4 regions of the Bacillus sp. FJAT-42376 genome follow, and region 2 is predicted to be linked to each of the others. Evidence: predicted binding sites of a transcription regulator. Region 2 holds the regulator's gene; each other region holds the start of a gene.

Region 1 (7,967 bases), 500 kb from region 2:
AATTATTTTCTTCTTTTGCTTTTGTACACAATTAACTAAATGATTCATTCGAACAGTTTTACAATTAGAATTCGCTCATGCTGTCGTTTAATATATGGTTAACTCAACTCTTATGTCAACTCCACCATACTAAGGCTTTCTTTTGATGGAGCTCACATCTTGCCTCTCGAAAAGAAAAGTTGCATATAGGCACAGAAGATAATGGACTGCAAACTTTTGAAGTAAGGACCAATGGCTTCAGAAGGAATACATTAAACTAAGTGGTGGACATTTAAAGCAAAAACATTCTAATATCCAAAACTGGTTCTACGTCAATTTTTCGTTGAGCTTATATGGAGTCCGTTTTTTCTTCCGAAAGCTGCTGCTTGATTTGATTTTTCTGTTGTTCCCACGTCTCGTTATAATAGACCTTGCGGTTATTCCCATTCTTCGCTCTTGTACATTGAGCGCGTAGAGGGCAATTGGAACAGTCCTCGCATTCATATACTTTGATCTCTCGCTTAAAGTCGTTGCGACCGGCTCGTTGGGATAAATAGCGGAACATTATTCGTTTCCCTTTTGGGCATGTAAACGAATCGTCTTCTTCGTTGTACGCCCAATTGACGGCATGAAACTCGTTCTCCTTGAAACTCTTTTGTTCTCTTTACGATAGTTTTTATAGGTAATGAGCGGTGTCCGTTTCCGATTTTTTTAAGACATCTGCGTAGTTTTCTTCGCATACATACCCCGCATCCGCGACGATATACTCCGGGAGTTTAAGAAGTGCTTCTCAATATGATTCAAAATGGAATGAGTTGTATACCCATCACAAAGTCTGTAAACATCTTATGAAGCTTCTTTGGTTCTTTGCGCATGCAACGAAGTTCTTTCCGCTCTTCCCTATCTTATCTTGACTCTAATTTTCAATTCCATCCCTCGACTTTTTCTTCCAATTGTTTCACGATTAAAGAGAATTTCCCCCCTTGATTTCGTCCTCATAATCCCGTTCAATGGTTGAATAATGTTTTTCCCCAACAGTTCATCATAGATTTGCCTGGTCTTCTCCATCAAACAGGCATTGAATTTTTCCACCGATTTCCGCCATACAAATTTTAATATATTTGCGTTGGCTTCAATTTTGGTTTCATAAATAAAAATACCCTCTGTAGCAATTCGCTTTTTTTGAGCCCAGCTGACAGCAAAATTGGACAAAGCTTGATGGAGAAGGTGTTTTACTTCCTGATGTACCCGGAACCTGTTAATAGTTCGATAACACGTTACATACCCTTGAGAAAGCCACATCATCCGAACACTGTCAGTAAGGAGTCCTCAATTTTTCTGCCTAAAAAAACAAATAGGGTATAGGCACAAAAGATAATTTTCATGATCATTCTCGGATGATAAGCTGGACATCGGTCTAGAGTAGGAAACTAAAAAACGATTTGTTAGGAATCTGTTCAACCATATGATGAACGGTGTAGGCTATATCTTTTTCATCGAGTTTCACTTCTAGATCCAAGGGCAAAACAACCTGGTCCATGTTATACTGTTTATATATAAGGACACTTCCGTTGGTTATTGTGTGGTAACTTTATTTTTTATCAAAAGGTATCATTATATTTTTTATTAAAAATGAACGTAAAGAATAGAAAGAGAGGCCGCCGCAAACTTATTTGCGGCGGCCTCTCTTATTTACTGGGCTTTGCCCTAGCCTTATTTTCATTATTAACCAGTGTAGTATTCCAATTATCTTGTCCAACTATATGAATAAGCTGTTTGAAGATTATCAGTGTAATTAGAATTATTAAAGAAATCTACTTGTATTCTTATAGTTCGACCAGCATTATTTATCACGTTTGTAAAAGTAGTGTGTGCTTGCTTAATATCTCCATACTCGGAGTATGCATACCCAGCATTATGTGCTGAAATTTGTTTCCAAGCTCCTCCTTCGTATTTTTGAAGAGTCATCCGAATGTATGCAGCTGTATTTGGAGCCATTTTTACAGATCCATAAACGTTCGAACTATCTTCACTTGTAGCAATTTCATGGTATCCAATTTGGTATGTAAAATTACTACTTGTTTCAACTGTTTTAACTCCAGAGTAAGCTGCCGCTTTTTTCATTGGCAAGGCACTTACTCCACCAATGATCACTAATGTTGCTAGAATTATGGGTGTAAACTTTTCAACTAATTTTTTCATTATTTTCTTCACTCCAATTTTATTTTAACAATATATTTATATTTTAAAATAATTTGGAATTGATTAATACTTACTTATTACCCATATTTATGAAAAGTTTCTTTATTAACGTAGAGATCTTTTATTACTTGAGTGTAAATTAGGTAGTAATAAAAGATTAAATATAGAAGCCCCAAGAATGCTTAACTTAAATTCTTTAGAATACCGGAATGTTCTTTTTGCGGTTTCTACTCTAAGTTTATAACTGGAATATAGACAAAAAAAACAGCCTGTCTGCCCCGCTAAGAAATAGACAGGCTGTTTTTTTGCCCTTCGCGTGAATGAAGACATGCCCCTATTAAATAGAAAATGAACGATTCATTCCTTCTTTATAAACTGTCTGAACACTGAACCTGCCCATAAGCCAAAGAATCATTTCATTTGAACGGCATTATACGAAATTTGAACCTTTGCTACAGTCCCTTTAAGCAGATCCTCGTGGCACGCATCCTTTTTCCCGTACATGAAAGATAAATCTCCCACTGACCTGCTCAGAAGCTCGACTGCTTGTCTTAATGCCTGCTGATTCCCTTCATAACCATCCTTTAGAAGTGTTCGTACAATTTCCTGCGAAATGTTGTAAAGCTCTTCCATCTTTTCATTTTCTGACATATCCAGCACCCCTTTTTTAAAGTGTATGCCTCTCAGATCGCTGTCATATCATATATGGATTATATTCGGTCCGGAGATTGGGAATCCTTTATTTTTTTCCTTTTGGCGGATGATAATCGTAGCCTCCCTGATTGATTTTTTCGATAAAAGGGGCTAGGTCCCCGGCTAACTCTTTGTACAGCAGATTTGTTTCCAGCTCTGCTGATGAAATGGTAAGAATTCTTCCTTCCTGAAAGTCCATAACCTTTATGTTTCTTATTCCTTGTATAACAAATGTGTACATAATATGATGCCTCACCCTGGTCACCCTCCTGTTTACAACGGATAGACGCTGATTACTGCTTCAGTCGTTTAAAGAACAAATGTTCTTAAATAGTAGCATAACAAACATGCGTTCGTATATACTGAATATACATCCACAAAGAGGAGGGAATATAATTGGGCATTATTTTATCAAAAAGTCTGGAGACGAAAAAACCGATCCAGGTAATCTATCTATCCAGCCGCGGGGAAATCACACAGCGGCCCATCATCGTTCTCAAGAAATCCGCGGAATCCATTACAGCCCGCTGCCTTCTGAAAGGAGAACTTCGGGTATTCAAGCTTGAGCGGATTCTTTCAGCAGGATTCCTTTCTCATTCCAGAAAATAGTGCTGCAGATCCCCCGGGAAATTCCGGCGGCGGTCTTTTTAATTCTCATTTCATTTCCGTCACAATTTATTTACATTTTATAGATGCAATTTTACAGAAAAGGGAGTATAGTATTTCTTGTATAACTTTTGTACAACTAATACAAAGAGGTGTAGCCATGAATTTTTTAACTAAATTTAGTCTTAGAAATGCGGTAGCTGTTTTCATTATCTCCTTTTTGCTCATTCTGGGAGGGCTATACAGTTTTACACAGCTTAAAGTGGATTTGCTGCCGAACATTGAATTTCCGCAAGTTTCAGTGGAAGCAGTCTATCCCGGAGCCTCCCCTGATGATGTCAGTGAGCAGGTTACATCGAAGCTAGAGGACGAGTTTAAAGGGATTGACGGGGTAAAAAGTGTCACCAGCTCCTCCTATGAAAGTGTGGGCATCATCAATCTCGAATTCCCGTTTAACACTGATATTGATAAAGTTGAAGATCAGATTAACACGCTGATCGGTGAAGCGAATCTTCCCGACACAGCCGAAACGAAAGTAAACCGTTTTTCGTTCGGAACGTTCCCGATATTCAACATCTCCCTCTTTACGAAGGACAACGCTGATATTGAATCACTGCTGCAGGACGATGTCATTCCGGAATTGAATAAAATTTCCGGCATAAACAGTGTTTCAGTCGGAGGACTTAAAGAAGAAGTGGTCCGTATTACGGTCGATAAAGAAAAAGCCGAAAAAAGCGGCTTGTCTCTTTCCCAGATTAAAGACAAAATCAACGCAAAATACTTATCTTTTCCTGCTGGAAACGTCGTAGATCAAGATACCGAAATTCCAATCAGAGTACAGGAAGGATTAAATGAAGTAAACACATTGAAAGAACTGCAGCTTACCTCCGGGACACCGGCAGCAGGTTCGCCGCAGGGAGGCCCAACATCCGGCCAGGCACCGGCCGCTCCGGGAGGACAGCAAGGAGGTTCTCCACAAGGATCTCCATCCGGCGGAGCACCTGCCGCTTCAGCACCTCAGACTGCACAGCCTGCACAGCAGGAACCAGTAAAACTGAAAGATATTGCTAAAATCGAAACCATTACAGACCGCCCGGAGTTAACCCGCTACAATCTCAAAGACTCCCTGTCGATGGCGATTACGAAAAAACAGGATGCCAACACCGTTGAAGTAGCGGATGAAGTCATCAAGACACTGAAAAAATACGACGACAAATTGGATTATTCCATTGGATTTGACCAGGCTGAAGGCATTGAAAAGTCAGTGGAAACACTCATTCGCGAAGGACTTCTTGGAGCATTGTTCGCCTCTCTTGCTGTACTTGTTTTCCTTCGGAATTTCAGAGCGACCATCATTGCTATTATTTCGATTCCGCTCTCCCTGCTCGTCACTTCCATTTTCCTGAACCAGCTTGATATTTCTTTGAATATCATGACACTTGGCGGAATGGCTGTCGCAGTAGGACGTGTTGTGGATGACAGTATCGTTGTTATTGAGAACATATTCAGACGCGTGCGCAAAACGAATAGCGGCATTTCCAATGAACTTATTCAGGATTCCACTAAAGAGATTCTGAAAGCTATTACTTCTTCTACCATCACAACGGTTGTCGTCTTCCTGCCGCTTGGATTTGTAGGAGGCATTACAGGCGAATTTTTCCTGCCGTTCGCTTTAACGATTATATTTGCCCTTATTACTTCTCTGCTTGTATCCATTACGATTGTACCGATTCTGGCACGGTTCTCGTTTAAAAAAGTTCCGAAAGAAGAGAAGGAAGGCCCTCTTCAGAAGTTTTATGCCGGTGTAATCGAATGGTCGCTGAATCATAAAATTGCCGTTATCGGGGTTTCCCTCCTGCTCTTATTCGGTTCCGTATTCTTAGTCAGCGGACTCGGTTTCACTTTTATTCCGAACGAAGAGCAAAAAACGCTCGTTGCAAGCGTAGAGCTTCCATCTTCTACAACACTTGAGAAAACGAACGATGTTTCCCTCGAACTGGAAAAAATGTTTGATAAAGAGGAACCGATTGAAGAAGTAACAGCCGGAATTGGAAGCCGTGACTTTACAACCGGACTCAAACGGGAGAATAAAGCCAGTTACTTTATTACATTGAAAGATGGAACAGAAGTATCGGATTATATTAAAGATCTTCAGAAAAAGATGGAAACTGTTGCAGAAAAGACAGCACCGGATGCGAAACTCGGCATTCAGGAGCAGAGCAGCGGCGGACCTCCATCCAACAACAATGTAAATATTGATTTATATTCAAATGACTTGAACGCTTTATCCGAAGCTTCTAAAAAAGTAGAGGATTATCTGAACAAAAACAAAGATTTGAAATATGTATCCAACAATTTTGCAGAAAAACAGAAACAGGCGGAAGTGACGATCAAACCCGACAAAGCAGATGAGTATGGAGTTTCCGGATTCCAGGTGCTCGGCACGGTTTCCGATCAGACGAAGCCTGTCGATGTTGGAGATTTAAAATTAGACGGGCAGGACCGGAGTGTGGAACTGAGCTACGGAGAAGATATTACGTCCGTGGATCAGCTGAAAGATACGGTCATCTTCAGCCAAAAAGGGCCAATCAAACTCTCAGATGTTGCAGATATAAAAGAGGTTGATGCGTTCACATCCATTCAGCGATTGGACGGAAAAGTGTATGCTCAGGTAAGTGCCCAAATTACGTCCGATAATATAGCGGAAGTATCCTCTTCTGTTATCAAGGGAGTAAAGGAAGATGTTGATCTTCCTAAAGGAGTTTCCCTTGAAGGCGGAGGCGGAAGCGACGAAACCGTCCAGACGTTCCAGCAGCTCGGCCTTGCGATGGCAGTTGCAATCGGACTTGTGTATATCACCATGCTGATTACATTCGGCAAGGCGAGAATTCCTTTTGTTATCCTGTCTTCCTTAATTTTTGTTCCGGTCGGTTCCCTTCTGGGGCTTTATCTGGCGAAAGAGCCGCTTAGCGTCAGCGTGATGATCGGATTGCTCATGCTTATTGGAATTGTTACAACCAATGCGATTGTAATGGTGGACCGGATCGGCCAGAACAGGGAGCAAAAAGGCCTTGTCATCCGCGAGGCGCTCATCGAAGCAGGAAAAACAAGACTGCGTCCTATCCTGATGACAGCTTTTGCGACCATTGCGGCCCTGCTTCCGCTTGCCTTTACAACGTCATCCGGCACACTGATCTCAAAGGGTCTTGCCATTACGGTAATCGGCGGATTAACTTCATCCACCTTATTGACACTGATCATCGTACCGGTTGTATACGAGTTGTTCTTCTTTAAACAGTCCAAAAAGGAAAGAAAAAGAATGAATGGGACAGCTGAATAATAGAATGTCAAAGAATCCCGGTCTGATGACCGGGATTCTTTTATTGAATTTTTTCAGTTAAATGCATTCTGCCCGTACGATCTGTGGATTCTCTTTTTTCATCGTGTATCCGGACCGGAAGCATCTGAATGGTCTGGATCAGAACGTCCAGTTTCCCTTCAATCCTGTGCATCAAGTACATCGTCACGACAATCGGAAACCCTGTGTCTCCTATGAGCTGAAGCCATTGCTCCATTTTACCCCCTGCCTTTTTTAAAACAGGGACCTGACATGGTCAGCCCCCTGTTTCCCTGTTTATTTTATATCCATGTCTTTTACAGTCCGGTCAATCGTTCTCGCACCTTTTTTGGATGTTAAATTGCCTCCTCCGGAAGTAAAAACACCGGATCCAAGCAGGCCATCCATCGCTGCCGCAATTTCCTCGTTTGTAATCGATTCCTTTGGAGCATCTACACTGATTGTGACGGTTTTCCCCTGTTCATTTACAAATTGCATTTCAAGTGTTTTTGCCATTTTTACACCTCACTCCATTCATTAGTTTTGAATTTCATTTACATCCAGACGCTCAGCTGCGAAAAGCGGGTACTGCTGCAGCCCTGAAAGAATCAATGCTGCTGCCATCAGCTGATCAGAATCAGCAGCCGGTTTAACATTGCTGTAAGTCTTGGACTTGAATACTTGCTTTCCTTCCTTATTCAGACCGAGGTCATATACAAGTCGCAGCTGTCTGTCGATTAGAATTGTTTGTGCCATGTTTCTCACCCCCTTTCGCTATAGCAATACACCGAAAGAAAGGGAAAGTAGCGGAAACCTGCCAATTTATTTGTTTTCGAATCGCCAGACAGGAGAGAGAAGGTTAAAAACAATATTTTTTGGTGCGGCGGACTAAAACTGGATCCTATTTTTACCCCATAAAAAAACACCCCGGGTACTTTCATGTCCCGGAGTGCTAATTCAGTTGCATGCAACAGAGTTCATCATTATGCTTTTGTTCTGGTTTGAGCATACTCCTTTAATTCCTTTACAATCCGTTCCCGAAGGATTTCATCATTTACACTTTTAATTCCGTATTGAAAGCCGCTGCCCGATCTTTTCTTCCACATTGGTATACCGCGAAGTTCAAGCTCCTCATTCCTAATGGTAAACG
Region 2 (7,967 bases):
AAGCCAATTGGTTTTTGTACGCCGGATAAAATTCTTGATCTTGCTGAAAAAGTCATAACCATTCAGCGTGATTACGGGAACCGCTCAGAACGTAAAAATGCCCGTTTCAAATACACCGTAGACCGTCTTGGTCTTGAAACAGTCAAGGAAGAATTAGAAAACCGCCTTGGCTGGAGCCTCGATGAAGCAAGGCCATATAGCTTTGATCATAATGGAGACCGCTACGGTTGGGTGAAAGGTTTAAAAGGGAAATGGCACTATACCCTGTTTGTCGAAGGCGGACGTGTAGCTGATTTTGAACAGGTGAAGCTTTTAACGGGACTGCGGGAAATAGCGAAAGTGCATACAGGCGACTTCAGGCTGACCGCCAATCAGAACGTGATCATTGCAAACGTGTCCCAGCAGAAGAAAAAACAGATTGACGCTTTAATCAGTGAATACGGCCTTACAGACGGAAAACACTTTTCGGCCCTGCGCAGAAGTTCAATGGCCTGTGTTGCACTCCCGACGTGCGGCCTTGCAATGGCAGAAGCTGAGCGCTATCTACCGGTTTTGATTAATAAAATTGAAGAAATCGTGGATGAGAATGGTTTGAAAAACGAAGAAATTACAATTCGCATGACAGGGTGTCCGAACGGCTGTGCCCGCCATGCATTAGGAGAAATCGGATTTATCGGCAAAGCTCCCGGAAAATACAACATGTACCTCGGAGCAGCTTTTGACGGCAGCAGGCTCAGTAAAATGTACAGAGAAAACATCGGAGAAGAGGAAATTCTCCGCGAGCTGCGGGAGCTTTTGCCCCGCTATGCGAAAGAGAGACAGGCGGGAGAGCATTTTGGTGATTTTGTCATTCGCACCGGAGTGATTGCTGCAACAACAGATGGAACGAATTTTCACCATTAAATAACAGGGTTTTAAAACCCTGGGCGGAATACGCGATAATTAGAGCAGCGGGACAGGTGAGATCCCGCAGGCTCACGAGGAAACGAACTGCTCGCCCAAGGAAAGCAAAGCGCCTTCTGACTGCATACAGCAGCAAAGTGTAACAGAAAAAAGATGACCCGCTCATATAAGGGGTCATCTTTTTTTCTTCCGTATAATAAGGTTCCGGCTCAAACTGAATATAGCCCCGGCACCAAGCCCGATGCCCATCAGGATTCCGCTGATGGCGACACAGAAGGCAATATACTCGAAAACCGAGTAACGGGCCATGATCGTCCAGTCAATTTTCCCTTTCCAGTCTTCTATCACGAGATTCATACCGTATATCCCGGAGATCACTGTATAGGTGGTTAAGATAAACAGCAGATAATTATTCCGTTTCGCTGAAATTTTTTCTTGGTTCCGGAATAAGCTGTCCAGTGTCTTCTTGACTTCATCATACAATGTGGAGATATGAAACACTTTATTCATTAATACAGCAAGTTCCTGGCCTTCCGTCCTGCTGCTGATTTCCTTAAAGTGATATTTTCCTGAAAACTCCGTTATGGTCTGAATGAGCTGTTCAATTTCTCCGGTTTTGTTTCTTCTATAAAGAAGGGAGTATTGGTAGGACAGTTTTAACAGAACCATTTTATAAAAAAAGTGAAGGAGCAAGTTGTAGTAATGCTGGCCGAACATCTCAGATTTAATCAAAGGAACATGAGTCCCCCGCTGTGTAAGGCAAGTAAAAGCATGATCGCTCACAATATACTGGGTCTGGGGAGCCCAGCGTCTGTAACTGTGCTCCTTTGCGTATTCATCAATGTATTCGGGATCGTAGGCAGAGATAAACGGCATGCCTTCGGGATCGTAGCCGTTAACCTGACCGGAGCGAAACAAATGCTGATTTGAAACATACTCTTCAGCAGACACGAGTGTACTCACAACGTACATTCTTTCATCTACAAAATAAGGGAGGCTCCCGAAGTAAGAGGTTTTATTTGCCCCTGTTTGAATATAAGGAACGATGCAGGGAGCAACCTCCTTAAATATATAATCCTGAATACTGTCATAGGTTCCGTCTTTTGAAAGAACCTGAAGCTGTTTTTTCTTTACTATTTTCGGTTCAAGGACCCGAAACTGGTTTTGGAAATGAAGAACATCCGAAAGCTTAAGATTTGTATCAGCCAAGCGGGTCCTGACCGATATCATCCCAATTTGAAACGGGCAGATAAAGAGATCGGCAGACAGAATTTCCACTTCAAATGAACGCTTCTCATCACCGAACAGAAGGCGTATTTTTGAATGGAGGCTTTTGGAAAAGCGGCTTAGGGATTCCTGTGCTGGTTCTTCCGTAAACAGAAGGTTTTCAATAAACGGCAAAAAGTACTGATCCATCTGATCATGTGACACGGTTTGCCCCGGGCCGTAAAAAGCACCTTCCAACTCCTTTGCTTCGAGCCTGAAAAATTCGTAGCCGGATGATTTTAGCGTACCCTCCATTTTCTTTATGCCTGCAGGTTTAAGGGAAAACGGAAAGATAAATTGACTGGATGATTCATCCAGTATAAGCTCCTTGGATTGGCCGGACATGGCAACCTTCCTCCTGGTGAATAAAAGTAAAGGCAAAATGACCCTATGCAATAGGATAGGGGATAAAGATTTATTTTATCATTTTTTCCCGAAAAAAAAGCCTGTCCCGAAGAACAAGCTTCTTAATGAACCGTGCGGTAAACACCAATCACTTTTCCCAAAATGGATACATTTCTTAACAAAATAGGTTCCATTGAAGAATTTTCAGGCTGAAGACGGATATAATCCTTTTCCTTAAAGAAGCGTTTTACAGTCGCTTCATCATCTTCCGTCATCGCTACGACAATATCTCCATTGTTGGCAGACTGCTGCTGTCTCACGGCAACGAGGTCACCATCCAGAATACCTGCTTCTATCATACTGTTTCCGACAATTTCAAGCATAAAGACATGCTCATCAGGAGAAGCGATCCGTTCCGGAAGAGGAAAATATTCTTCAATATTTTCTACGGCGGTAATCGGAACACCGGCTGTTACCTTCCCGATGATTGGAACGTTGATCACACCCGTTTTTGGAATGCCGGCTCCCTGGTCTTCGTTAAGAATTTCAATCGCCCTAGGCTTTGTCGGGTCTCTTCTTATTAAACCTTTGTTTTCAAGTCTTGCAAGATGCCCATGCACGGTAGAGCTTGAAGCGAGGCCTACGGCAAGGCCGATTTCCCGGACGGAAGGAGGGTAGCCTTTGCTTTTTACTTCCTGTTTAATGAATTCAAGAATGTCCTGTTGCCTTTTCGATAATTTGCTCATCGCTAGCACCTCAAAGTAAGTAATTTATAGTGATTATAGCATGATTTACCTATATATACAAACATAAGTTCGAAAAACGCTTGACCAGGAATGTTTGTTCGCCTTATAATAAAATCAGAAAAAGCGAACAAACATTCTGGAGGGGTTAATATGTCAAAGAGCACATTTGCACTCATAGCATCATTTTTTATTCTTGTAGCAGGAATTGTTTTTGCGGCAGCCGGGGCAGGTACAGACAAAGCACTGGACAAATATGCTAAAATAGAAATCCGTGAAGGAGATACTTTGTGGGATATCGCTGAGGCTCTCGAAGATAAGCATGGCCTGTCGCAGATGGAATTCGTTGAATGGGTCGACAAAGAAAATCATTTATCCTCCATTGTCATTAAACCGGGGGACCGGATTGTCATTCCGATAAAAAAAGATCAGCTATACGATCTTGATTCCCGTATTATAGCATCAGAAGAGTAGGTGTTTGTTTGAAAGCAGCAATCTATTGCAGAGTGAGTACATCTAAAGAAGAACAGGAAACATCGCTGCACAGGCAAAAAGAGGAGCTGACTGCACTTGCCGCATCGCATGGCATGGAGCTTGTCCGGACCATAACCGAACAGGCAAGCGGATACGAAATTGAGAGGGAAGGCATCCTTGATCTTCTCGACCTAATAAAAAATAAAGAAGCAGATGCGATTCTCATCCAAGATGAAACGAGACTTGGAAGAGGAAGTGCCAGAATGGCGGTTCTGCACTGTATATATAAAGAAGGGGCAAAAGTATTTTCCATTGCCCAGCAAGGAGAGCTTCAATTATCAGAAGCAGATACGATGGTGCTCGAAATCGTCAGCATCGTGGAGGAGTACCAGCGGAAAATACATAATATGAAGATCCGGCGGGGGATGAAGCGGGCTATCGAGAAAGGATACGATCCTCGGAATAATCTTACTGACATACATTCCGGTGGAAGAAAGGACAAAATAGAGGTTCCAATAGAGGAAATCGTACGCCTTAGGAGGAATAAACTGACTTTCGCTGAAATTGCCGCTACATTAAGAGGATTCGGATATTCGGTTTCAAAAGCGACCGTGCATAGAAGGTATCAGGATTATCAGGAAGAACAAGAGGCAGCCGAACAGACCAGGTAATCTGTTCGGTTGCCTTTTTAATAGCTTTTTTGTACCATTGCACTATAGTTTGATACGATATCCTGCAATTTTCACCATTGGCGCAGCGGGAATAAAGGAGAATGCACATGCTTTCAAACGATAAAATAGCTAGAATTAATTTTCTTTCCAAAAAGTCTAAATCAGAAGGATTGACTGGCGAGGAGCAGAAAGAACAGAAAAAACTCAGGGAAGAATATTTGCGGACGTTCAGAAGCTCAATGAAAAACACATTAAAAAGTGTAACAGTCGTTGATCCTGAAGGAAATGACGTAACACCCCAGAAATTAAAAGATGAAAAAAATAAAAGATTACACTAAGAATCGAGGATAGGCCTGCTTAATTTAACAGGCCTATTAGTTGTACTATTTGGGCTGTACGGATATGATAAGAAGGTAAATTGTTTACTCGAAAGGATGGTCTATCATGACATTATCTACTATTGATTCTTTGTCCATTGCTACGATACGGACATTGTCTATTGATGCAATTGAAAAAGCGAATTCCGGACACCCGGGTATGCCTATGGGCTCGGCTCCGATGGCGTACAAATTATGGACAGATTATATGAAACAAAATCCTGAAAATCCAAACTGGTTCAACCGGGACCGCTTTGTTCTATCTGCTGGACATGGCTCAATGCTTTTATACAGCATGCTGCATCTTGCGGGATACGATGTGACAATGGAAGATCTAAAGTCTTTCCGTCAATGGAACAGTAAAACTCCTGGACATCCCGAGTTTGGACATACACCTGGTGTAGATGCAACAACCGGACCGCTCGGACAGGGGATTGCAATGGCAGTCGGAATGGCTATGGCAGAACGTCATCTTGCCCATACATATAATAAAGATTCATTTAATGTCGTGGATCACCATACGTTCGCTATTTGCGGAGACGGTGATTTGATGGAAGGAATCTCATCTGAGGCATCTTCTTATGCTGGACATTTAAAGCTTGGCCGTCTAATCGTCCTTTATGATTCAAATGACATTTCACTTGATGGCGATCTGGACCGTTCATTCAGCGAAAACGTGCAGCAGCGGTTTGAAGCAATGAACTGGCAGGTTATCCGTGTAGAAGACGGGAATGATACAGAAGAAATCGGCCGTGCCATTGAAGCGGCAAAGAAAAACGAAGATCAGCCGACATTGATTGAGGTGAAGACTACAATCGGCTTCGGTTCACCAAACCGCGCCGGCACATCCGGAGTTCATGGCGCACCGCTCGGAGCAGAGGAAACGAAGCTCACTAAAGACGCTTACAAATGGACATTTGAACAGGATTTCCATGTTCCGGATGAAGTGTATGAACACTTTGAGAAGACCATTAAAGATTCGGGTAAAAAAGCAGAACAAGAGTGGAATGCATTGTTCGAGGAATATACAAAAGCGTATCCTGAGCTTGCAGCTGAACTGACAAGTGCTATCCAGGGTGAGCTTCCAGAAGGCTGGGACAAGGACGTTCCTGTTTATGAAGCCGGCAAAGGCCTTGCATCCAGAGCCTCCTCGGGAGAAGTGCTGAATGCGATTGCTAAAAATGTTCCTTACTTGTTCGGCGGATCTGCCGACCTTGCAGGTTCAAACAAAACGACCATTAAAAATGTGGAAGATTTTACAGCTGAAAATTACAGCGGCCGCAACATTTGGTTCGGGGTCAGAGAATTCGCAATGGGAGCCGCTTTAAACGGAATGGCTCTTCACGGCGGCTTAAGAGTATTCGGAGGAACGTTCTTTGTATTCTCTGATTACCTTCGTCCGGCTATCCGTCTTGCCTCACTAATGAACCTGCCAGTAACGTTTGTGTTTACACATGACAGTATTGCGGTCGGTGAAGACGGACCAACGCATGAACCGATTGAGCAGCTTGCCTCACTGCGTGCGATGCCAAACCTTGACATCATTCGCCCGGCAGATGGGAATGAAACAGCAGCAGCATGGAAGTTAGCCGTCACTTCCACATCCAATCCGACAGCGCTTGTTCTATCCAGACAAGATCTTCCGACGTTGGAACACTCAGCCAAATTGGCGGATACGGGTGTTGAAAGAGGAGCATACGTCGTATCTCCTTCCCAAAAAGAAGAAGCAGATGCGATCTTGCTTGCTACAGGTTCTGAAGTCGGCCTTGCAGTTGCTTCTCAAAAAGCGCTTCTTGACGAGGGAATTGATGCTTCCGTTGTAAGTATGCCTTCATGGAAACGGTTTGAAGAGCAAACAGAAGATTACAAGCGCTCCGTCCTTCCGAAAAATGTCAAGAAACGTCTGGCGATTGAAGTTGCTTCCCCGCTTGGTTGGGAACGCTATACAGGCGATGAAGGAGAGATTCTTGCCATTAACCGTTTCGGTGCCTCTGCACCAGGTGAAACGATTATGAAAGAGTTCGGATTCACCCCTGAAAATGTCGTGGCCCGTGTGAAGGCATTATTAAACAAATAAAATGTTTTAAAAAGGAGAGCCTGCACATTCAGGCTCTCCTTGCCTGTTTTTCGACACAATTAGTGGTTCCTCTCTCCGCATTAAGACACTCTTCCTCATGCGGTTCCCTATATAATAGGGACATATAGATGCAGCGGCAGGAGGGGTTCACGTTTGAGACATTATTATGTTTACTTAATTGAAGAGGAATTTGCCAGCCATTATTTCGGAAAAGAAGCAAAAATCTTTGACTTGATCCGCCATTATCAATGGACAAGCGTTTATGATGGTTCTTATAATGTTCTTGAACGTCAGGTCCAGTATATTTCGAGAGATATTCCTTCCAGGCAAATCCATGAGCTGCTTACAGGGTACTTATCCTTACGAAAAGGATACAGGCAGGTAGGTCACTTACACAGGATTGTATTAAGCGGTGAAATAGGACAGGCCACTTTAATGATAAAAGAACGCTATATCGAAATAGATGCGCAGGGAAGCTTTGAAGCGGAGACCATCTTTTTTGAAATTCTGCGGAAATTAGACCCGTGTTTTCTCGCAATGGACTTTCAATCCCAAAGATTTGGGTGGCTAAATCCAATTTCAGAAAGAAAATTTGTCTAAAAAAGCAGAAATTATGCAGGAGTTATTGTATAATATCGAAGGGTTTAGTAGACTGTAAACGAGAGAACTTGAAGGAGGAACTACCATGGCTTTATGGCTAGGCATAACACTGATTATAGTTGCTCTTTTGGGCGGCGTTGCGCTGGGCTTCTTTATTGCTCGCAGATATATGATGAGCTATTTGAAAAAGAACCCGCCAATCAATGAGCAAATGCTCCGTATGATGATGATGCAAATGGGAATGAAACCATCCCAGAAAAAAATCAATCAAATGATGAAAGCAATGAACAGCCAGCAGATTAAATAATCTGAACCTGCCTGGAGCATTGCTTTAACGATAGTCACACTTGAACATATCTTTCATAAATTTATGCTTCAGGGTGAATCTTTCATCTGAATCAGGCTTTATACTGTCTTATTCTTGGCTTTTCAGTAAAAACCGCTTTTCCTGTCCGATGGGCAAGGAAAGCGGTTTTTTAGTTGGCTTCTGTTATTTACTCATGCCATTTCT
Region 3 (7,967 bases), 420 kb from region 2:
AGCTGATTGCCCCATTTAAAGAGAAAAAGTTTGTCATCGTCTCCCATGGAGTGACAATGAATCGCTATAATTCTCTTAAGTATATGAACCTTTTTCTCTCATTGGGCTATAACGTTCTGATTTACGATCATCGGCGCCACGGCGATTCCGGAGGCAAAACGACAAGCTTCGGATACTATGAGAAGTTTGATTTGCGCTCTGCCGTAACCTGGTTAAAACAGAGGTATGGAGAAGACATCCTTCTCGGGATCCACGGTGAATCCATGGGGGCTGCATCGATGCTCCTTTACGCAGGCATTCTTGAAGATGCAGCTGACTTTTATATTGCGGACTGTCCGTTTGAAGACCTGGAGGAACTGCTTCTCTTCCGTCTGCAATCAGAAATCAGCATCCCGAAATGGCTTGTTATGCCGATTGCCCGTCTTTTCCTGAAATGGCGGGACGGCTATAGGATGCAAGAGGTTTCGCCGATAAAAATCATCAGCCGGATCCAAAAGCCTGTCCTATTTATTCACGGGAAGAAAGATGGCACGATTCCTGTCTCATCCTCCATCCATTTGTATGAGCATAAATCTGGTTCCAAAGGGATCTATATAGCCGATAACGCAGATCATGCCATGTCTTTCACGCACAACAGGGAGGAGTATAAACAACAGATTATCGCATTTCTGGAGAAAATCGGAATAGATGGCAAGGGCTGATGGATTGGGCATACTCGTGTCCAATCTCTCTCTGTGCTGTTCAAAATCGAGTATTTTCTTTGCTTTCTCTTTTCTTAAATTTTATATAGTAGTATATATACAAACCTATCCCCAGAAGAATCACGACTGCAAACACCCAAACCGGCATTCCCCAGAAATAAACTCCTCTAAAAGCCATTCCAAACAACAAGATGGCATCCCAAATAAAATCTAATTTTGACATCTCCCGCTCCTTTTTACCCTTATTTTACCACAATAAGAATTTTTATGTAACAACAGCTGACTTTCCTGTATGATATGGATTAGAAATCCCCGCCTGTAAAGGAGCGACTAAAATGGAATTACAAAAATATCAGCCCCATCATAAAGAAAGACTGCAAGATTTCAGTCTTCCGCCAGAGCAAATGCCATTCACCGCCCTGCCTGTCGACCGGCTTGAAGGCTCCAATGGCGAACATCCAATTGTCATTCTGTATGAGAGAAAACCAGTCGGCTTTTTTCTTCTTCACTCCGGTGAAAGAGTGAACGACTATACGGATCTTCCAAACCGGATGCTATTAACTTCTTTCTCTGTCAATTTCTCTGATCAGGGTAAAGGGTATGCGAAAGGAGGACTGAAGCTTTTGAAGGCGTTTGTTCAGCAGGAATTTCCAGATTGTGCTGAAGTGATTCTCGCTGTCAACCATAGGAATATCGCTGCCCAAAATCTATACATAAAGACCGGATTTTTTGACACCGGCAATCGAAAGACCGGAAAGATTGGCGAACAATACATTTTCAGTCTGCCGATTTTATGAATGGAGGGAACAAAGAATGCGCTTAGTCATCATCGGAGGCGGATACGCCAGAAAGTCTGATCATTTTTTTATCAATCAGCGGCTGGCGGAGCTGACAGGAAAAGACAATCCAGTAGTCTTATTTATTCCAAGCGCGGCTTCGGATGATGAAGTCTACATAAAAGAATTCCTCGGTGTGTTTGAACAGCGTCTTGGCTGCCAGGTTTCCGTTTTGCGGACGGCTTTCTTCCATTCTTACTCAGAAGTGACGGAAGCCTTTCAAGCTGCTGACCTGATTTACCTTGGCGGAGGAAACTATGTGAACATGATAGAAGCATCGAAACAATGGAAAATCGATGGTCTTTTCATCGACGCTCTGCAATCCGGCAAACTGATTGCCGGAATCAGTGCAGGAGCCATATGCTGGTTCAGCAGCGGCCTTCGCTCGGATTATGAGGGAGACGGTTATGCGGAAAGTGAAGGATGGTCTATTTTGAATGCTGTTTTTTGCCCTCATTTTAATCAGCCTGATCGTGCGGAAGCCTTTGCCTCACTTATGGAGCAAACAAACAGAAAAGGGATAGCTATAGAAGATGACTGCGCCTTATATATAAACGGAAATACGTATGAAATCATCGGTTCACCTGAGAGCATCCATTTATTCTGCGGGCTTTCACTGAAGGATCTTGGCTCTTTAATCACCCCTTTTCCGCATGGGAAGATGAAGCAGTTCGGTAACAATGCTTTGCTTTCCTTTCAGCCGGTCAATCGCTAAAATGAAGATAGAATAGTCCTGAATGGAGGATATAGAATGAAAAAACTTTGGATTGGTCTTGGCGTTGCCCTTTCCTACATATTCATCGTTGGCTTCTTTTTCACAAATATGATGATGTTTATTAAGAAGCGGACAGACGAAGAAATTCTGGAGCGCGAAACACTGGACGGGCATTTTATTCAGAAGGATTTTGATGAGCTGAAAAAAACTGAAGTGACGATTCCGTCCATTTACGGATATGACGTCAAAGGCTACCTCGTCGCACCTTACGAGGACCGCAAATTTGTCATCATCTGCCATGGGGTTACCGTCAACCGCTACAACTCGGTTAAATACATGAATTTGTTTTTAAAGCGCGGATACAACGTCCTGATCTATGACCATCGCAGACATGGGGAGTCCGGCGGGAAAACGACAAGCTACGGCCATTATGAAAAATACGATCTGCAAGCCGTTGTTCATTGGCTGAAGGAGCAATTTGGACAGGATATAACGTTAGGCATCCACGGAGAATCCATGGGATCGGTTACCATGCTGCTGTATGCCGGAATGCTTGAGGACGGGGCCGATTTTTACGTGGCCGACTGTCCGTTCGACAGCCTGGAAAAGCAGCTGCTTTACCGTCTGAAAGTAGAATTCCGTCTGCCAGGCTTTCTTGTCATGCCGATTGCCCGCCCTTTTATGAAATGGCGCGACGGGTACTCTCTTAAAGACGTATCCCCTATCCAATTCATTGATAGGATTAAAAGTCCCGTCCTTTTTATTCACAGCAAGGACGATGCTTACATTCCATCTGAATCATCTCAGCTGCTGTATGAAAAGAAAAACGGTCCAAAGAAAATCTACTTTGCTGAAAAAGGGGATCACGCGATGTCGTTTACGGAGAATCGGGAAGCATATGAGCGGATATTGGATGAATTTTTGGAAGAGGCTGTGCCTGTAACACAGTAGATAGCTGGTTTCATCTGGGAGATCCGGGGGTCCTAAGCTAAGCCTAGGACCCTTCTCTTTATTTTCTTCCCGCCTGCCACTTCATCCCCCATCCAAAGGCGCGGTCCATTTTTGCATGTCCATGAAAATATTCGACAAGACGTGTAACATTAAACGTCTGATCCTGGACGTTTTCAATCATGGCAATGGCACACATCGTTTGGCCATTGCGGTGTTCATCAAGCTTCACCTCTATGTCCTGGCCAGTGCCGTATTTTAGTGTAACGACCCCATCTACCTCTGACCAGTTAGCTGCTCCCTGATAAATAAACGTGTATACAAGAATCCGTCTCATCTCCTGTACCCGGTCTCCATTGATCCGGAGATTTTCTCCACCCGCCGCCGCTCCAGTCCGATCATCGTGGTCCAATTGAATATAAGGCAGCTGATTAAGGTTTCCAAACGCATTTCCGAGGGCCTGAATGCAGCCTTTTTGGCCGTTTTTAAGTTCATATAAACAGCCTAAGTCAAGGTCCGCTTGACTTGCACCTTTCCCGAGCAATCCGGATAAAAATCCTCCTTTTCCAGTTTGATTCTGCGGTTTCTGATTCCAATTTAAATTCACCAATAGTTCGCCAATACCTGATCCGCTTGTTTTTGAGAGATTAATGGATTCACCTTTTTTCTTTAACTCAATCACTCTATTCATCTCCTTCTGCTGGATGATGTTTCCACTTCACCTTTTAGTCTACTAAAAATAGGGCATTTTCTCCAATACCGCTCATCTATGGTTACTTTTTCCTCTTTTTGTGATATGATCTCCTAAAAAGGAACGTACGTTCTTTCAATAGGAGGCATGTAAATGAGGCCGAATCTGACTCTATCTATTGCTGTACAGGAATTCACCAACTATTATTGGTTAAAAGAGGAGCTGCAGTTTTTTTGCAGAGAGCATGGACTATCCCCCTCTGGTTCCAAATCAGAGCTTTCCTCGAGAATTGTAGCGTTTTTGCAGACAGGAGAAATTTTAAAGCCGAAACGATCTGCAAATCCTCCTGGAAGAGAAGAGACCCGCCGCGAGCTGACTCTGGAAACGGTGATTACGGAGAACCACCGCTGCAGCCAGGAAGCAAGAGCCTTCTTTAAGACAGTGATTGGACCGGGATTTCATTTTTCTACCTACATACAGAACTATTTCAAAACGCATGCAGGGTATACATATAAGGATGCTGTAACAGCCTGGCATGAAGAGGAAGAACGAAAAAAAGACCCTTCCTACAAAACAGCCATTTCCCCGCAATTTCAATACAACCAGTTCACCCGCGACTTTTTCGCAGACCCTGCAAATAAAGGAAAAAAGCGCAAAGAAGCTGTTGAGGCATGGAATACAGTCAAAAACCTTCCCGGCGGCAGCAAGTACAAGCATAACGGGCTTCATACGGATAAGAAAGATTGAAGGAGAAATGGGATGAAGAATGCAAAAATAGCGATTGAAAATACATCAAACAAAAAAACGATCCTCATCACCGGGGCGTCAAGCGGATTTGGGATGCTCGCTTCCCTTGAATTAGCCAAAAAAGGCCACACCGTAATCGCAGCTATAAGAAATATGGATAAATCGAAGGAACTTTTAAAACTAGCAGAGCATAACGGGTGTGCAGAAAAGATTTCGATCCATCCTCTGGATGTGACCAGTGCTGACTCGATCGAGGCACTCCAGCAGTTTCTGAAAAAAACCGGAAAGATTGATGTCCTGATCAACAACGCGGGATTTGCCTTCGGAGGGTTCAGTGAAGAAATTACGATCTTAGAGTTTAAAGAGCAATTTGAAACGAATTTCTTTGGTGCCATCGCGGTCACTCAGGCTGTTCTTCCTTTCATGCGCGCCCAGAAAAGCGGAAAGATCATCAACATGAGCAGCATAAGCGGACTGATCGGTTTTCCGGGTCTGTCCCCTTACGTCTCATCCAAGCATGCACTTGAGGGATTTAGTGAAAGCCTTCGTTTGGAAGTGAAACCGTTTGGCATTGATGTCATGCTGATTGAGCCGGGATCCTTTTCAACGAACATTTGGACAACTGGGAAAAAGGTGGCGGAAGTATCGATGGACCCGCATTCTCCCTACTTTTCTTATATGACAGGAATTGAAAATGAGCTGGAACGAGGTAGTGCAAAACATGGGGATCCAATGGATGTGGTGCGATTAATAACCGTTTTATGCGAAAAACGCAGGGTGAATAAGCTCAGATATCCAATTGGAAAGGGAGTCCGGTTAACGCTCCTTTTAAAAAGAGTATTGCCCTGGCGTATTTGGGAATCCATTATCATACGCCGACTTTTGCCGAAAAAATAAAAAAGAACCCGTCCAGCATGGGTTCTTTAAACACGGCTTGATTGTCTGCGGTGACGGTATTGCTGCCATTGGAAGCGGATAAAGCATCCGATGCAGAATCCAAGGATTGCAATAAAGGCTGAGAGAGCAACCATTGCCGTGAAAACATAAGCAAGTATCATCCAGTGCATCACGTACCCAATAAAACCAAGAGCAAGACAGCTTACGGCAATCGCCTGGTTAAACTGCTGCTGATCAAAATCCTCCGGAATGTAGGCGGATGCCGGTTTTCTCAGGAATAGTCCGGCCGTCTTCATGATGGGATTAAAATTATAAATTAACCCCATTAATCCTGCTGCTAACGGAATGAGTAAAATCCATCCCCAGCCAGTAAGCCATGCTGCTAAAACAGAAAGGACGATGAACCATTGATTGGTCAAAACAAGCGGTTTCGGAATGGTTTTCATAAAAACCCACCTTACTGATTGGAATATACGTATTTTACACCATTCTTTTCTTTTTGGGAAACTTGCTGTTTTCCTTCTCAAGCTTTAAGTAAACGACAGATCCAGCCAGCGAAAAAAAGCTCCCCAATATGATCACAGCATGTGTACCTGCCTTTTCAGCCAAAACACCCGCCATAAAGGCCGCAAGCGGCATAAGTACCCATGTCATAAGCCTGCTTGTTGCCTGAACTCTCCCCAGCAAATGATCGGGTGTAAAATCCTGCCTTATTCCGGCGATACAAGGATTCATCACCGCAGCGGCTGCCGTTCCAACTGCATTCAGTATGATCAGCAAAAAGAATTGTTCGTTCAGACCAAATAGAAAAATGGAACACCCGCCTATAAAAGATGAGAGAAAGAGCAGCTTTCGATTTGATATCCTTTTTTTGAAGAGTCCTGCCGCCATGGCCCCCGCTACCGCGCCAGCTCCGCTAAAAGAGAACAGCAGTCCGATTTCCCATTCAGAAAGACCAATTGTATCTTTCAAATGAAAAATCAGCATCGTCACAAAAAGAGTTGTTCCAACTACAGACAGAAGCAGCGCCATGTTCGTATAAAAAATAGGCTTCGTCTTCATGACATATTGAAAGCCCTCCACTGCATCGTTCCAAAAGGAGCGCTTTCCTTTATGAGAAATAGGAATGGATTTAATCGGAATTAATAATATGGACAAATAAGCGATGAAAAAGCTAACACTGTTGATCAGCAATCCAATACCAGGATTATACAAGCTTATTACCAGCCCGCCAATGGCCGGTGCCATTAGGACGGATGTGTTAAGGATGGCTGAATTGATGGAATTTACGGCCGGTAAATCGGTTTTTCTTACGAGTTTTGGTATATAGGCAAACTGCGCAGTCTGATACACCTGGCTAAAGATTCCGATTACAAAAACACCAAAGAACAACTGCCAAATTTCCAAAGCACCAATAAGATGCAGAGTACCCAAGATGCCTGTTAAAAGACATCTCCCCGCATCACAGATCAGGAGAAGAGTCCTCCGGTCCATCCGGTCTGCCAGGATCCCTGCTGCCGGCTGCAGAAGAATGGGCAGCCGCTCTGCCGCCGCCGCCATTCCCATCATGAAAGGCGAGCCTGAAAGAGCGAGTACCATCAGCGGCACAGCAATTAAGTAGATCTGGTCTCCGAAAAACGAAATAAAATTGCCGCTCAAAAGCTTGAGGATGTTTCGATTTTTCTTCAGCTCCTGTTTTGCTTCCCCCATTACATAAGCTCGTTCTCCCATCTGAATCACTTCCTGTCCAGAAATTGGGTGAGTTCTTCAGAAAGCGTTTGAAGCGAGACCTGTCTCAGGAAGTACTTAGATTCTTTTACTTCTACAAGCCTTGCTCCTTTAAGCGTTTTTAAATGATGATGAATTGTCGTCTTTCCCATCCCGAGTTCATCTGTTATTTCCTGCAATGTCCGGCTTTTGCCGGAGAGCATTTTGATAATCTTCAACCTGATTTCATCACCAAGCGCTTTATGCTTTTGAACGAGCGATGCTGGAGGAATGAATGGATCATCAGGATATATGCTCTCATTGGATGCCGGATAATAAAATACTTTCGTGTCTTCAAAATCAGCCTCAATGTTCCACGGACGGTAAATGGTGTGGGGAATAAGGAGAACATGATGAATACTCGGCTCCGGAAGATACGTTCTCCCCTCTGTCGCCCATTCTACAAACGGTTCAGGTTTCATTTTTGCAGCCATCCTGCTTTTGGATTCAACATCTCTTTTCAGAATACTGTTCAGTTTTTCTTCATCAGGCTTTACTGCTGCCTCATACCAGCCGGTAAGCATATCTGATAGATGCATCTTCAGCTTTGCCGAATCCTCCCTGCACACCAGCTCAATGTAAGCCGGGAAGAACGAATTCCAGCTTGCCGCTTTTTGCAGCTCAAGCAATGACGCTTCGCCTCCCTCCGCGGCTTTTTTTCTCGT
Region 4 (7,967 bases), 430 kb from region 2:
TCTTGCCGCACCGAGAATCGCAGACATAGAGGACATGAACAGCTGGCAAAACAGCCATTATCTTAGGATGGTGGATACGGATTTTGCCTTCCCAAAGGCTCCGGATTCTCCTGCAAAAGCACTTGAATTCAGGATCAGAACGAATGAAGGGGATCAGCTGCTTGGGTTTGCCGCCCTTCACAGCATTGAGTGGAATAATCAATGCGCCCTTCTTGCCATTGGAATCGGAGAGGAAGCACACCGCGGAAAAGGCTATGGAGCAGAAGCCCTTCAGCTGCTTCTTCAGTACGCGTTTTATGAATTGAATCTGAACCGTGTTGGACTTGATGTCATTTCCTACAATGAGCCGGCCATTCGTGCTTACCGCAAAGCGGGCTTCAAAGAAGAAGGCCGTCTGAGAGAAACCGTCCTCAGGGATGGAAAAGCATTTGACCGGATCGTTATGGGAATTCTGCGGAGAGAATGGATCGCCCTGCAGGCTGAATGAAAAGATGGGGAACCTGTACCTGTTGGTACGGGTTTTTTGTTTTTTCACTCTTAGGCGGCGATATTGCAGCGGAGCGCGTGAAACAATTGTCTGCTGTGGCGGGCCGTACATGGATGATTCGAAAGCGAGTTGAAAAGAGGGCGGAAGAGGAAGGTTGGCTGGAAAGAGGCTTGGGACGGCCGGAATTCAGGTAAGATTGGCCGGAAAGAGATGAGGAACGGCCGGAAAAGACGTGGAATCGGCAGGAAAAAGAGGGTTGGCTGGAAAAGGGTTCGGAACGGGCGGATTCGAGGTGAGATCGGCCGGAAAGGGATGAGGAACGGCCGGAAAAGACGTGGAATTGGCAGGAAAAAGAGGTTTGGCTGGAAAGAGGTTCGGAACGGCCGGATTCGAGGTGAGATTGGCCGGAAAAGAAGCGAGATCGGCTGGAAAAGACGTGGAATTGGCAGGAAAAAGAGGTTTGGCTGGAAAGAGGCTCGGACCGGCCGGAATTCAGGTAAGATTGGCCGGAAAGAGATGGGGAACGGCCGGAAAAGACGTGGAATCGGCAGGAAAAAGAATGTTGGCTGGAAAGAGGTTCGGACCGGCCGGAATTCAGGTAAGATTGGCCGGAAAGAGATGAGGAATGGCCGGAAAAGACGTGGAATCGGCAGGAAAAAGAAGGTTGGCTGGAAAAGGGTTCGGAACGGCCGGATTCGAGGTGAGATCGGCTGGAAAAGACGTGGAATTGGCAGGAAAAAGAGGTTTGGCTGGAAAGAGGTTCGGAACGGCCGGAATTCAGGTAAGATTGGCCGGAAAGAGATGGGGAACGGCCGGAAAAGACGTGGAATCGGCAGGAAAAAGAATGTTGGCAGGAAAGAGGCTCGGAACGGCCGGATTTCAGGTAAGATTGGCCGGAAAGAGATGAGGAATGGCCGGAAAAGACGTGGAATCGGCAGGAAAAAGAAGGTTGGCAGGAAAGAGACTCGGAACGGCCGGAATTCAGGTGAGATCGGCCGGAAAGAGATGGGGAACGGCCGGAAAAGACCCGGAATTGGCAGGAAAAAGAGGTTTGGCTGGAAAGAGGTTCGGACGGCCGGAATTCAGGTGAGATCGGCCGGAAAGAGATGAGGAACGGCCGGAAAAGGAAGGTTGGCCGGAAAAGCTTACAGTCCAGCCCGAATCCATCACGAATCACCTCTTCTGATGCTTCTCTAGCATTTTCTGCAGGAAAATATCCGACTCTCCCCTCGGTATACTCAAGCTTTTCCACTCCGCATCCTTCCGTTCCTTTCCGATGTGCACAATCTGTCCAGTATGATACGCGTAGTGGGCCATCTGTCTTTCAATCGCATCCATTACCATGTGCGATTCGCCCCGTATAAAGATTTCTTTTAGCAGATCTTCCTCCGTGAGCTGCCCGAGTGCATGAAACAATACATTCCAGCCATTTTCCCAAACCTGCATGACATCCGCCCGGTCTCCTAAATCGTTCAGAAATTCCTGCTCACGGCTGCGGTCAGGTTTTTCCCCGTCAGTGGTGAGAAAATCGGTCCATCTGGAAACCATGTTCCCGTTCATATGCTTGACAATGACCGCGATGCTGTTTGTTTCTTCGTTTTGCTTCCAATGTAAATCCTGTTCAGTTAATTGTTCCATTGCCCGGTCACCTAAGTTTTTTACCCCCTTAAAGCGATTCATTACGACTTTGAGATACACCGTTCCCACACTCATTTCATCACTCCTTGCTTCGGATTAGAATCTGCAGTCATCCTTATTCACCATATATTCGTATACCAGATTCTCAATGACCTCGTAATATTCCGTTTCTTCATCCTTTGACCGTCCCAGATCATCCATAAATGAAACCATATCTTTTTCTGGAAGCGGATGCTCCTCCAAATCCCGCCCATACTGCTTGAAGGCACGGGTCAGCATTTTCTCCAGCCATTCTGTTTGCATCGTCACACCTGCTTTCTATTTCCCCACATTATAAGATCATTCCTTCTGCCTAAAAAAGATTTTTCGGCGGATCGAATGGCTTTTTTTTCAAAAATCCCCAATATTCCACTGTTCGGCAAAAACTACCATTGAATACGAACGTTTATTCGATTATGATTAGCGGTATAATAGAACTACGAACACACATTCTTGCTGGAGGGGTAAGTGCGATGGATTATGACCAGCTTCCCAAAAAGAAAATTCTTTGCGTTGATATGAAAAGCTTTTATGCGAGCTGTGCGGCTGTCCTGATGGGACTGGATCCGCATACCTGCTACCTTGCTGTCGTCGGGGATACCGAAAGGCAGGGAAGTGTGGTGCTGGCCGCATCTCCCCAATTGAAAAAGGACTTTAATATTAAAACAGGATCGAGAAAATTTGAAATCCCGGATGATCCCCGGATCCACGTTGTAAACCCGAAAATGGCATTGTTTATCCGCATTTCCACTGAGCTTTCAAAAATGTTTTACCGCTATGTGCCGAGAGAAGCCATTCATATTTACAGTGTAGATGAAAGTTTCATCCAGGTCGACGGTGTCGAACATTTATGGGGGGACGCCCATGAGATTGCCTGGAAAATTAAAAGCGAGATGGAGCGGGAATTCCAGCTGCCGTGTGCGATCGGCATCGGCCCGAATATGCTTTTGTCCAAGATATGCCTGGACATTGAGGCAAAAAAGACCGGGGTTGCCGAATGGACCTATGATGATGTGAAGACAAACTTGTGGAATATAAAACCATTGAGCAAGATGTGGGGCATCGGGGGAAGGATGGAAAAAAATTTGAACCGGATGGGCATTTTCAGTGTCGGCCAGCTTGCCAATTACCCTTTGGAAGTGCTGGAAAAAAAATTCGGCATTATGGGAAGCCAGCTTTATCATCATGCCTGGGGCGTGGATTTGTCCGACCTCGGCGAGCCGATTATGCAGGGGCAGATCAGCTTCGGCAAAAGCCAGATTCTTATGCGTGATTACACGGATCCGGAAGAGGTGAAGCACGTCATCCTTGAAATGTGCGAAGAGGTGGCAAGAAGAGCGCGCCATCACTGCCGGTCGGGCCGGACCATCAGTTTTGGCGTCGGCTACAGCAAGGATGAATGGGGGGGCGGGTTTTACCGTTCCCGGACGATGGAGGAGCCGACAAATATCACGATGGATCTTTACCGAACATGCCTGGAGCTTTTTGAGGAGTTTTATGACGGGAAAACGGTTCGTAAAATCTCCATTGCCCTGTCCAACATTGAGGAGGATACGGAAAGCCAGCTCAATCTCTTTCAGCCTGACCGGGAGAAGCACCGGACACTCGGGTATGTCATGGATTCCATCCGAAGCAAACACGGCTCTGATTCTCTGCTTCGGGCTGTTTCCTACACGAAAGCGGGAACAGCGAAGCACCGGGCAACACTAGTCGGAGGACATAAGGCATAAGAAAGGAGAGGAGGAAAATGATCCGTGACCGCGGAAATATTAAATGGACATCGATGATGCTGCCGGAGCATGTGAGGCTTCTCCGCCAGTGGAAAGAAGAAGAGCAGTATACGGCAAAGCCTGAGATTGATGAGCAGCAGCTGGAGGAATTTAATGAGATCATCTGCATGGCGATGGAAAATCATCAGCTCCTCCGATTTACGGTGCACGAGCATGAGAAGCTCGTGCCGTACACCGGATACATTCATTTTCTGGATCCGGTCGGGCAGGCCATCCGGATTGTAAATGAAGCAGGCAAAAGGCAGATGATTCCGCTTGAAGGAATTGTGAAGATAGAAGAGCAGAAGGAAGAATAAAAAAAGGCCAATCAGTACGTCCGCTGATTGGCCTTTTTGCCGGTTACTTTTCAAACAGGCCAAGCTGCAGAAGGGCCTCTTCCGCTGCCGTACTGCCTTCCGCATCAATCTCAATTTCTTCCCCGGGCTGCAGGGAAAGAGCCAGAACCCCAAGAAGGCTTTTTGCATCAATGATCCAGTGTTCTTTTTTTATTAAAATTCTTTCTTCAAACTGATTGGCCGTATGAACAAGCTGGCTTGCCGGATCTGCAAAAACAGGTTTTACGACACGAACTTTCATTATCCCATCCCCCAGTATGATCGATTAGTCCAATTCTTTTTCTGCACGAACGCAGGAATCAAAGGTGCCCTTATGGGTTGCATCACAATAGGGCATTTTTTTAGACTGGCCGCAGCGGCACAAAGAAAAAGCGGGCTTAGCCGGATATACATTACCGTCTGCATCCACAAGCTCCACATCTCCTGTTACACGGAAAGGGCCGTTATCCAATATTTTAATTTGAACTTTAGACATCATTGTCCTCCTTTCCAGAAAAAAGATACTCTAATGTTAATCTGAACCAGTTGAAAAAGCAACGAACCTTTGCATCATAAGGGCGAAGAAGCTGAGAGTGTGGTAAACTGTCCATACATCATTCTAAAGAAGGTGCGAGACATGAACGTAACATTTACAGAAAAAGCAATGGAACGAATTGCGCCGAGCTTGCGCGAACATCCGGAAGCTCGTTTGAAGCTGAAATACGATACAGAGGGATGCGGCTGTGTCGTATCAGGGGTCGCAGCCCTTTGGCTTGTGAAGGAAACAGAAGAGGATGATTTGAAAATCGAAACCAATTTCAAACCGGTCTATCTGGAAAAGACAAAAATGGTCTTTTTAGATGAGAACATGACCGTAGATTTTCTTGAATCCGCCAATACCTTTGCGCTGAAAAGCCCGTCACAAATGCTCAATCCGCGCATGAGTTTAGTCGTTAAGTGAGGAAGACACCATGAAAAAAGACAAATTTCAATCGATGAAAAACATTGCCCAGGACAAAACATGGGTATCATTTTTAAACAACAATCATCCATTCAGTCTGATGCACTGGTCAATTGGAGGAATCCATGACGAACAAAAGAACGTCTGGCTCCTGCAGGACGAAATGACGTTCCAGGCCCAGGAATTCCCGACGATTGATGATGCCATTGCCTGGATGCGCGAAAATATGGAAGATGTAACGGATGTACTATAAGGAGAGAGGCGCTTTAGGCGCTTCTCTTTTTTTGGTTCTTACAATGGGAAATTAATTCATTTCTTTGGCGCAAAGTGCTGATTACGGAAAGCAGGGCATCCAGTCTGATTAAAAACAGGGCTGTCTGAAACGTCTCATTCACGTAAAACAGGGAGACGCATTCTGAGCGTTTCCCTGTTTTCGTTTGACATTTGAGTCATGCTGATTGAAGCGGAAGGGCGACACTCCGGCGGGAGCGGCACCCCGCAGGCGCTTAAGCCAGAGGAGGCTTAAAGGAAGCCCTTGCAGTGGAAATCAGGCTAAACAAATCTAAGTTAAATAGCAAGTGGGACATCTTAGAATACTTTAAGGGCAGCCCCGTTTGGAAATTAGATTGAAGCCCTTCGAAGAAGCAAATAAGAGAAAACAGGGAAAATCAGGCTAATGAGAAGAATCCATAAAGAAACAGCGGTTGGATGATCTGCTATATACCCAAAAGATGGGACCCACCATTGAAAGTAGCTGAAGACTAAGGTTAAACCTGTTAGAAGAAGTACGAGAACAGAGAAGAAAAGGTACAGTCCGTTTTTTCCAAAACGCTGGTACAGGCTCGCTATTAGGAGCCCGAACATAAAGTTATAGACTAATAGGACAAAAAAGATCCACAGCTGCCAAAATGGATTTTGGCTGAACACATCGAGCAGACTGAAAAAGTGAATATTGAAGCCCCAGCCCGCTGTGATCCGGCTTTCAATGATAGAAAAGAGAGAAAGCAAAAAAGCAGATAGTAAGCTAACCAAGAAGAATATAGAAATGGTTCCCAGGAAGAAGTCCTTTCTGCGCAAGCTCAAATCGAGAGAGAAAGGGAACGTTTGGGCAGGGATGACAATGCCTGAAACAAACATGAACACAAAAATAGTCATAATTCCACCCGTATTAAATCCCTCTTCGGTTTGAATCAGATAGGCAATCAGTAAATTAATGGCAAGGCTTGAGAGACTGATAATCCATGGTAAATATAAAAGCGTAAGTTTGTACCTTAAATGAATTTTCATGACGGCAGCAGTTGGGTTCATTGGGCTGTTTCCTCCTTTAATAGTGCTGAAGCGTTTGTTAAATGGATAATCAGCTGCTGCAGGGATACAGGGGCAAGCTCCAGCCCAAGCTGATCAGCTTTCCCTTTTTCTTCAGTGGTCAGCGCGCCGAGTGCTGTAAGTGAAACGAATCCGCCGATTGTTTCCTTTTTTAGGATATGTTTTCCATTTGTGAACTCAGCCGCTTTTGAGGATGGTCCTACAACCGTAAAGGCTTTGCCGCGAATCGCATCCGCCTCTTCATTCATAATCAGTTTTCCATGATCAATGACAAGGACATGCTCCAATATCTTACTGACTTCATCAATCAGGTGCGTTGATAGAATAATGGTGCGGGGATGACTGCTGTAGTCTTCTATTAAACGGTCGTAAAAAATATTTCTGGCGACGGCATCAAGGCCAAGGTATGGTTCATCAAATATCGTAAGGGGTGCTCTGCTCGCAAGCCCGACAATAATACCGGCAGAGGAAAGCATGCCGCGGGAAAGTTTTTTCATGCGGCGCTTAAGAGGGAGGTCAAAATCTTTGATTAAAGAATCGGCATAATCCTGATCCCAGTTCGGGAACGCAGAAGAGCAAATATCGAATAAATCCGAGATGTTAAACGTATCAGGGTACTTCTGGCTTTCTTTAATGAAGCAGATTTGGCTGAGTACACCTCGGTTCTCATACGGATCTTCCCCAAAAATCCTTACGTCTCCGCTTGCCGGAAAAAGCCGTGCTGTAATCATATTCATGATGGTCGTTTTCCCGGCCCCATTCCTCCCCAAAAGTCCATAAATTTTATCCGGCTCTAATGAAAAGCTTACGTCCTTAACGGCTTCGGTTTTTCCATAGGTTTTTGTAAGTGCGTTTACCTCTAATATATAGTTCATCGCTTGCCCGCCCCTTTTTGAATCATTTCATTCAGCTGATCTGCCGTGATGCCTATTTTTTCAGCCTCGTGAAGCATCGTTTTGATGTATTGCTCGAAAAACTGTTCTCTTCTTTTTTTCATTAATTTTTCCAGAGCCCCTGAAGCGACAAACATGCCAACGCCTCTTTTCTTATATAAAATTCCCTGATCCACCAGCATATTGACTCCTTTACCGGCTGTAGCCGGGTTGATTTGATAAAAAGCCGCGAACTGATTGGTTGATGGTACTTGTGATTCTTCGGGCAGGCCGCCTTCGATGATGTCATTTTCAATTCTTTCAGCTATTTGTACGTAAATTGGACGGCTGTCATCTATCAAGTGGAAAAACCTCCTTTTATGTTAATTGGTTAATTACTCATGTAACTAACTATATAAGGTATGGAAGATCATGTCAATGGGTGAAAGAAAAAAGAATAAGCCCAAATTTCGGAGCAAACAAAAAAAGGATGCAGCCATTGCATCCTTTGCACAAAGCAGTTAGTTATAAATTTTTAAG

The links. Region 2 encodes LexA, which represses DNA repair genes until DNA is damaged. Its sites were predicted from a motif close to CGAACATATGTTCG; they were not measured.
Region 1: CEF21_RS09740 (WYL domain-containing protein) is a predicted target of LexA. The motif match lies at 3,217-3,230, and genes of this name have one in related genera.
Region 3: CEF21_RS14325 (DUF6434 domain-containing protein) is a predicted target of LexA. The motif match lies at 4,012-4,025, and genes of this name have one in related genera.
Region 4: CEF21_RS14395 (Y-family DNA polymerase) is a predicted target of LexA. The motif match lies at 2,564-2,577, and genes of this name have one in related genera.

The regions. Positions count from the first base shown of each region.
Region 1 covers NZ_CP033906.1:1,926,417-1,934,383, reverse strand. The annotation lists partial or broken gene CEF21_RS21945 (transposase) at 332-751, opposite strand; partial or broken gene CEF21_RS21940 (transposase) at 1,221-1,385, opposite strand; gene CEF21_RS09755 (hypothetical protein) at 1,726-2,181, opposite strand; gene CEF21_RS09750 (hypothetical protein) at 2,593-2,832, opposite strand; gene CEF21_RS09745 (hypothetical protein) at 2,921-3,130, opposite strand; gene CEF21_RS09740 (WYL domain-containing protein) at 3,271-3,483, shown strand; gene CEF21_RS09735 (efflux RND transporter permease subunit) at 3,641-6,820, shown strand; gene CEF21_RS09730 (YvrJ family protein) at 6,861-7,055, opposite strand; gene CEF21_RS09725 (DUF2922 domain-containing protein) at 7,115-7,333, opposite strand; gene CEF21_RS09720 (DUF1659 domain-containing protein) at 7,355-7,573, opposite strand; gene CEF21_RS09715 (PilZ domain-containing protein) at 7,801-7,967, opposite strand, start outside.
Region 2 covers NZ_CP033906.1:2,429,594-2,437,560, forward strand. The annotation lists gene cysI (assimilatory sulfite reductase (NADPH) hemoprotein subunit) at 1-903, shown strand, start outside; gene CEF21_RS12160 (magnesium transporter CorA family protein) at 1,078-2,514, opposite strand; gene lexA (transcriptional repressor LexA) at 2,637-3,260, opposite strand; gene yneA (cell division suppressor protein YneA) at 3,411-3,731, shown strand; gene CEF21_RS12175 (YneB family resolvase-like protein) at 3,740-4,402, shown strand; gene CEF21_RS12180 (DUF896 domain-containing protein) at 4,510-4,740, shown strand; gene tkt (transketolase) at 4,847-6,856, shown strand; gene sirA (sporulation inhibitor of replication protein SirA) at 7,010-7,456, shown strand; gene CEF21_RS12195 (YneF family protein) at 7,542-7,763, shown strand.
Region 3 covers NZ_CP033906.1:2,848,012-2,855,978, forward strand. The annotation lists gene CEF21_RS14295 (alpha/beta hydrolase) at 1-701, shown strand, start outside; gene CEF21_RS14300 (hypothetical protein) at 742-924, opposite strand; gene CEF21_RS14305 (GNAT family N-acetyltransferase) at 1,037-1,498, shown strand; gene CEF21_RS14310 (Type 1 glutamine amidotransferase-like domain-containing protein) at 1,515-2,252, shown strand; gene CEF21_RS14315 (alpha/beta hydrolase) at 2,289-3,203, shown strand; gene CEF21_RS14320 (TerD family protein) at 3,262-3,882, opposite strand; gene CEF21_RS14325 (DUF6434 domain-containing protein) at 4,045-4,638, shown strand; gene CEF21_RS14330 (oxidoreductase) at 4,651-5,535, shown strand; gene CEF21_RS14335 (DUF4395 domain-containing protein) at 5,562-5,981, opposite strand; gene CEF21_RS14340 (MFS transporter) at 6,016-7,266, opposite strand; gene CEF21_RS14345 (ArsR/SmtB family transcription factor) at 7,272-7,967, opposite strand, start outside.
Region 4 covers NZ_CP033906.1:2,857,665-2,865,631, reverse strand. The annotation lists gene CEF21_RS14415 (GNAT family N-acetyltransferase) at 1-487, shown strand, start outside; gene CEF21_RS14410 (hypothetical protein) at 617-1,597, shown strand; gene CEF21_RS14405 (DUF1572 family protein) at 1,661-2,200, opposite strand; gene CEF21_RS14400 (YqzH family protein) at 2,222-2,428, opposite strand; gene CEF21_RS14395 (Y-family DNA polymerase) at 2,638-3,894, shown strand; gene CEF21_RS14390 (YolD-like family protein) at 3,912-4,250, shown strand; gene CEF21_RS14385 (HPr family phosphocarrier protein) at 4,294-4,530, opposite strand; gene CEF21_RS14380 (CDGSH iron-sulfur domain-containing protein) at 4,555-4,764, opposite strand; gene CEF21_RS14375 (iron-sulfur cluster biosynthesis family protein) at 4,906-5,229, shown strand; gene CEF21_RS14370 (DUF2552 family protein) at 5,240-5,482, shown strand; gene CEF21_RS14365 (hypothetical protein) at 5,851-6,537, opposite strand; gene CEF21_RS14360 (ABC transporter ATP-binding protein) at 6,534-7,430, opposite strand; gene CEF21_RS14355 (GntR family transcriptional regulator) at 7,427-7,786, opposite strand; gene CEF21_RS14350 (alpha/beta hydrolase) at 7,963-7,967, opposite strand, start outside.